Regions from separate parts of the Mucilaginibacter sp. UYP27 genome, predicted to be linked through region 1. Evidence: riboswitches for the same ligand, from Rfam matches in the RefSeq annotation. Region 1 holds a riboswitch; each other region holds the start of a gene.
The links. Region 1 has a riboswitch for S-adenosylmethionine ahead of metH (methionine synthase). Riboswitches for the same ligand answer to the same signal wherever they lie in the genome.

Region 1 (2,272 bases):
TTTAACCATCACCGCTTCAGAGTCTATCATCCCCTCATCCATGTTAATGTCGATCACCTGCGCGCCACCTTCTACCTGTTGCAGGGCAACAGCAAGAGCAGCCTCGTAATCTTCGGCCAGGATAAGTTTGGAAAATTTTGGCGACCCGGTGATATTGGTACGCTCACCTATGTTTACAAAGTTTGTTTCGGGGGTAAGGGTTACGGCTTCCAGTCCGCTTAAACGCAAATAGGGCTCAATTTCGGGAAGTAACCGCGGGGAATATTTAGCAGCCTTATCGGCAATACATTTAATGTGATCGGGCGTGGTGCCGCAACAACCACCCACTATGTTTACCAACCCGGCCTTGATAAAATCATCAACCTGGTGGGCGGTTTCATGCGGGGTTTCATCGTAAGCGCCAAATTCGTTTGGCAAACCAGCATTAGGGTACGCCGAGATAAACACACCCGCCTTAGCAGAAAGTTCTTCTAAATGGGGCCTCATTTCTTTTGCACCCAAAGCACAGTTCAACCCTACAGACAGCAAATTAGCATGACTGATAGAATTCCAGAAAGCCTCTACTGTTTGGCCCGAAAGGGTACGGCCTGACGCATCGGTAATGGTACCCGAGATCATGATGCCGCCTGTATCGCGGAAAGCAAGATAATCTTTACCCGCCTCTTTACATTCTTTTTTATACCTGTCGATAGCGAACAGCGCCGCTTTAGCATTCAGGGTATCAAATATGGTTTCGACAAGTAACACGTCCGATCCACCATCTACCAAACCACGCACCTGCTCATAATAAGCTTCGGCAAGGTCGTCAAAAGTAACAGCGCGGTAACCCGGGTCGTTTACATCGGGCGATAAAGATGCGGTACGGTTTGTAGGACCAACAGCTCCTGCTACGAAACGCGGTTTCGACGGGTCTTTTTTGGTATACTCGTCAGCCACTTCGCGGGCTATGCGGGCACCTTCGTAGCTTAATTCGTAGTCAAGTTCTTCGAGGTGGTAATCGGCAAGCGAGATCTTTTGTGTACTGAAAGTATTGGTTTCGATGATATCAGCACCCGCGTCCAAATACTCGGCATGGATGGCTTTGATCACATCCGGGCGGGTAATATTCAGCAGGTCGTTATTGCCTTTAAGGTCGGAGGCATGATCGCGGAAACGCTCGCCGCGGAAATCCTCCTCGGCAAGTTCGTAACGCTGTATCATGGTGCCCATTGCCCCGTCAATAACCAGTATGCGCTTTTGTAATTCTTTTCTAATATCCATTTGTTGGTATCAAGTAGCGACTATCAGGTATCAAGTACCGAAATTTCGATACATGAGCATAATAACCAGCACAAGAAAAGTCTTGATACGTGATACTAATTACCTGATACTAAAAAACTTATTTCGAAAAGTCGGGTGTTAAATTGACTTTCACTTATCTGTCCCCGGTTATTCTTTTAACCGGAGTAGAATGTAGCACCTTGTTAAGTAACAGGTTGCTAAGACATCGCAGGGTCTAATCCCTCCGTCTTTCTCCATAAGCGTTACAAAGATGAATAATAATGTTGTAAAGTGCAAATGATAACTCACCCCCTGCCCCCTCTCTGCTGCGCAAAGAGGGGATGCTTATTTTCATCCCTCTTTTCGCGTAGCGAAGAGAGGGTGGTCGAGCGAAGCAATGACCGGGTGAGTAAACTCTTAAACCAAAAAAGCCGCTTGCTTTATCAGCAAACGGCTTCAATTGTATTAGATATCTAACTATCTCCTGTTACCGCCAAATACGCGAAGCAATGCGAGAAAAAGATTTATAAAATCAAGGTAAAGTGTTAAAGCGCCCATAACGGCCATTTTTTTGCCTGAGGCATCGCCATACTCTATACCGGCACCAATGCGCTTTAGCTTTTGCACGTCATAAGCGGTTAGCCCTACAAACACGGCAACCATAATATAGCTAATGATCAGGTCAAAACCTCCGCTATGAAATATAAGTACATTTAACACCGTTGCCACGACACCGCCTATTAAAAGCATGATAAGGATAGAGCCGAATTTAGTCAAATCCTGGTGGGTGATGTAACCGCCAACCGCCATAACACCAAATACAATTGACGATGTTATAAACGCGCTTGCAATCAATTGCGGCGGATAAGCGTAAAATATAGAACTAAGGCTGATACCCATCAAAGCCGAAAATACAACGAACATTAAGCCAACGCCCACAATGCTTATTTTGGCTAACAACGGCCTAAAAAGAAACACAATGATTAGAGGAGACAACATAACTACTGTTCCC
Region 2 (2,272 bases), on a different contig from region 1:
GCGACTGGTGGGAAAAGATCCGCAATGTACAAACCATGGGCGGCGCCGTGCCCTCTCCTATGGATTGTTACTACCTGGTGCGCAGTATTAAAACCCTGCCTTACCGTGTTAAGGGCCATGTGCAAAACGCGCAATTGCTGGCTAATTTTTTAGTGAACCATCCGGAGGTAGAAGATGTGATGTACCCTGGCCTTACATCTCATCCGCAATATGAAATTGTTAAAGCCCAAATGAATTACCCCGGTGCCATGATGTCATTCACTTTAAAAGGTGGTGAAGTAAAGGCCAAAAAGGTTGTTAATTCGCTCAAGGTTTTTACCCAGGCAACCAGCTTGGGCGGTGTGGAAAGTTTGATAGAGCACCGCGCGTCAGTTGAAGGGCCGGACACTAAAACACCGTTTAATTTGTTGAGGGTATCTGTAGGGCTGGAGCATATTGATGATCTGATTGCCGATCTGGAACAGGCGATGGCATAATTATTATAATGCTTTACAACGGTTTTACATATAAATGATAATTTATTAAAAATTTAATTTGGATTTTAAAATCCGATTAGCCTATATTTGAAACATTATTTGGTAGCGATACCACGATCAATTTTCCCTCACACGGATTTTGGTTTATAAAGAAGCGGCGAGAGATCAGGCTCAGAGAACCGCTGGCAACCCTACAAGGTGTAGAAGGTGCCAATTCCTGTCCCGGAGAATAGTTAACCGGGGGATATAAATTTTTAATCATGAAAAGTTTAACTTACGTACAAATAAACACATCGCAGGCCCCATCGGCCCAAAGCTTAGCATACAACCAATTCCACGGCTGTATTTGTATGTGTTGCTGCTGCTGTTGATTCGGTAACACGTTCCCTTTTCTGTTTTCCTGAAAAATACGTGATCTGCTGAATAGGATAGTTCTATCCTGTCGTAACCTTTAACATTTCATTTAAATACCCTTAATCTACAGAATATGTCTAAATTAAAATTCGAAACACTGCAACTACATGCCGGACAGGAAGTTGACCCTATTACAGGCGCGCGTGCAGTACCATTATTTCAAACCACATCATACGTGTTTAAAAATGCCGAGCATGGTGCAAACCTGTTTGCGCTAAAAGAATTTGGCAATATATACACCCGTTTAATGAACCCCACCACCGATGTTTTTGAGAAGCGTATTGCCGCTCTTGAAGGTGGCATCGCGGCTTTGGCAACAGCATCAGGCCAGGCAGCACAATTTATCGCCTTGAACAATATTTTACAGGCCGGAGATAACTTTGTTACCTCCCCTTTCTTGTACGGCGGTACTTATAACCAGTTTAAGGTTGCCTTTAAACGCCTTGGTATAGAGGTGCGTTTTGCCGAGGATGATACCGCGGAGAATATCGAAAAACATATCGACAGCAAAACCAAAGCCATCTATACCGAAACCATCGGTAATCCCGGTTTCAGCGTCCCCGATTTTGAACAACTGGCTAAATTGGCGAACAAGCACGATCTGCCGCTGATGGTTGATAATACATTCGCCGCAGGCGGATACCTGTTCCGCCCGTTACAGCATGGCGCCCATGTGGTTGTAGAATCTACCACTAAATGGATCAACGGGCATGGCACCAGCATTGGCGGCGTTATTGTAGATGGCGGTACTTATGATTGGGGCAACGGCAAGTTCCCGCAGTTTACCGAGCCAAGCGAAGGCTACCACGGTTTAATATTCAATGACGTATTTGGTGTAAACGGACCTTTTGGAAACATCAACTTTATCATTCGTGCCCGGGTTGAAGGTTTGAGGGATTTTGGGCCGTCGCAATCACCGTTTAATTCATGGTTGAATATCCAGGGATTAGAAACTTTGTCGCTGCGTGTACAACGCCATGTAGATAACGCCCTTGAACTTGCCAAATGGCTGGAGCAGCACCCACAAGTAGAATCTGTTAATTACCCGGGGTTGGAATCATCAGCGTCCCACACCCTTGCCAAAAAGTATTTGAAAAATGGTTTCGGTGCTGTGTTGTCCTTTAAAATTAAGGGTGATAAGGAACTTGCCAATAACCTCATCGATAACCTGCAATTGGTTAGCCACTTAGCAAACGTGGGCGATGCCAAAACATTAATTATACAGCCGGCGGCTACCACGCACCAGCAACTTTCAGATATAGAGCAGATATCTGCCGGGGTTTTGCCGGGCCAGTTACGCGTTGCCGTTGGTATCGAACATATAGATGACATCAAGGCTGATTTTGAGCAGGCATTTGCCAAAATAAAGCAGCCTGAATTAG
Region 3 (2,272 bases), on a different contig from region 1:
GCCAATATCCTTAACGGTTTTTTCTTTGGGATGGGTGGCTGCCCTATGATAGCCCAAACGCTTGTAAATTTATCCGCGGGGTCAAGGGCAAGGCTCTCGGGTGTTATAGCATCGTTAACCATTTTGATGATCATTTTGTTCGGCGCCCCGGTTATTGGCCAATTACCTGTGGCTGCGCTTACGGGTGTAATGGTGATGGTAGCTTTTGGCACCTTTGAATGGATCAGCTTTATAATATTTAATAAAATGCCCCGGCAGGATGTGTTTGTAGGCATACTGGTAGCCATTATCACCATAGTGCTTCATAACCTGGCGCTTGCAGTATTAATTGGCGTGATCATATCTGCCCTGGTATTTGCCTGGGAAAGCGCCAAACGCATCCGCGCCCGCAAGTACACTGATGGCAGTGGCGTAAAGCATTACGAAATTTACGGTCCGCTGTTTTTTGGTTCGGTAACCGCCTTCAACGAAAAGTTTGACGTTGCCAACGACCCAAATGAAGTAGTGATAGATTTTAAAGATAGCCGCCTTGCGGATATGTCGGGCATCGATGCTTTGAACAAACTAACCGAACGGTACCAAAAGGCAGGCAAAAAACTCCATCTGCAACACCTGAGCAGCGATTGCCGCGGGTTGCTAACCAATGCTGCTAATGTTATCGATGTAAATATCCTCGAGGATCCGGCCTACCATGTGGCAACGGAGAAGAAAGTGCGTTAGGAAAAGGTTCTCCTCTCCTTTAGTTTAGTAAATACTTTTATTCGCTATAAAACACTTTGCACTTACTCACTACTATTCACCGGGCAATCCAGATTTATTTTTCTCCCTGAAATTCAACGAATTAAGCACAAGATCAAATAATAAATATAAAGTCTATAGGAATTATAGAATTAATATCTACTTTTGTGATGTAATCGTTCTTTAAATATACTTATCCAGAAAGACAGAGGGAAAGGCCCTATGATGTCTTAGCAACCTGTACGGCCCCCGGGCTTGTGTAAGGTGCTAATTCCTGCTTCGCAACTTGGCGGAGACAGATAAGCTGATTTAATTGAATTGAATGCCACGCGGCATTCTCTTTTAGCCATTAAGGCTTATCTCTCTTAAAACACTTCTCTGGATTTTATTGACAACAAAATTTGCAATGCATAGCTTTACGCTATCGGCCTTACCCAACCCCTCTCCGCAGGAGAGGGCTTAGAAACAGGGGCTAACATTTAAAATATAAAAAAATATAACCATGAGTTTAAGACTTGGCGACGACGCCCCAAACTTTAAAGCACAAACATCGCAAGGCGAAATTGATTTTTACGAATACCTGGGCGACAGCTGGGGCGTGCTATTCTCGCACCCGGCAGATTATACACCCGTTTGTACCACCGAACTCGGTAAAACCGCATCACTTAAAGACGAGTTTGAGAAACGCAATGTAAAGGTAATTGCCCTTAGTACAGACAGTGCAGAATCGCACAAGGGTTGGATAAGCGACATCAACGAAACGCAGAACGTGGAAGTTACCTTCCCGATAATTGGCGACGAAAGCCGCGAGATTTCGCAGGCTTATGACATGATCCACCCCAATGCATCTTTAGTGGCGACCATACGCTCGTTGTTCATCATCGGCCCGGATAAAAAGATAAAACTGATCATCAGCTACCCGGCATCAACCGGAAGGAATTTCCAGGAGATATTGCGAGTGATTGATAGCCTGCAACTTACGGCCTACCACAGCGTAGCAACCCCTGCCGACTGGAAGGATGGCGAAGACGTTGTAGTGCTGCCATCTATAAAAACTGAAGATATCCCGGCTAAATTCCCTAAAGGGTTTACCGAGGTGAAACCATATTTACGTACAACACCACAGCCCAATAAATAAGGGCTGATAATAGAGTCGCGTGGCCGAGAGGATAGGTATGGGTCTGCAAAACCTTTAACGGTAGTTCGAATCTACCCGCGACGTCCTAACTATAATAACTGACTAACTGATTGCGATGGGCCGGGGGGCTCATCGCTTTCTTTGTTTAAGAAACCTCTCCCCAGCCCTCTGGGAAGGAGAGGGAGGCTAAAAAATCTTTAACCTTCTTTGCGCAGTAGAGAGGGTAGCGCACGTAGTGCCGCGGCGTGAGTAAAATGGCGAACTGGCTTATTTAATAACAATCCCACCATTCACTTGTATATTTACATATATGAGCAACCCAACCCATACCTGGCCTAAACTTGATTTTCATTACCTAAAAGATACCATTGCCACCGTACACATGTGGACGCAGAT

Region 2: it holds a riboswitch for S-adenosylmethionine, as region 1 does, so the genes downstream of both, ABIB39_RS12565 (O-acetylhomoserine aminocarboxypropyltransferase/cysteine synthase family protein) here and metH (methionine synthase) in region 1, are expected to answer to the same signal.
Region 3: it holds a riboswitch for S-adenosylmethionine, as region 1 does, so the genes downstream of both, ABIB39_RS18135 (peroxiredoxin) here and metH (methionine synthase) in region 1, are expected to answer to the same signal.

Annotation. Positions count from the first base shown of each region.
Region 1 covers NZ_JBEPPE010000001.1:178,626-180,897, forward strand. The annotation lists gene metH (methionine synthase) at 1-1,260, opposite strand, end outside; SAM riboswitch class I at 1,412-1,523, opposite strand; gene ABIB39_RS00680 (Bax inhibitor-1/YccA family protein) at 1,738-2,272, opposite strand, start outside.
Region 2 covers NZ_JBEPPE010000003.1:198,529-200,800, reverse strand. The annotation lists gene ABIB39_RS12570 (trans-sulfuration enzyme family protein) at 1-476, shown strand, start outside; SAM riboswitch class I at 618-729, shown strand; gene ABIB39_RS12565 (O-acetylhomoserine aminocarboxypropyltransferase/cysteine synthase family protein) at 964-2,272, shown strand, end outside.
Region 3 covers NZ_JBEPPE010000006.1:136,591-138,862, reverse strand. The annotation lists gene ABIB39_RS18140 (SulP family inorganic anion transporter) at 1-720, shown strand, start outside; SAM riboswitch class I at 929-1,044, shown strand; gene ABIB39_RS18135 (peroxiredoxin) at 1,241-1,876, shown strand; tRNA gene ABIB39_RS18130 (tRNA-Cys) at 1,890-1,960, shown strand; gene ABIB39_RS18125 (DUF5996 family protein) at 2,187-2,272, shown strand, end outside.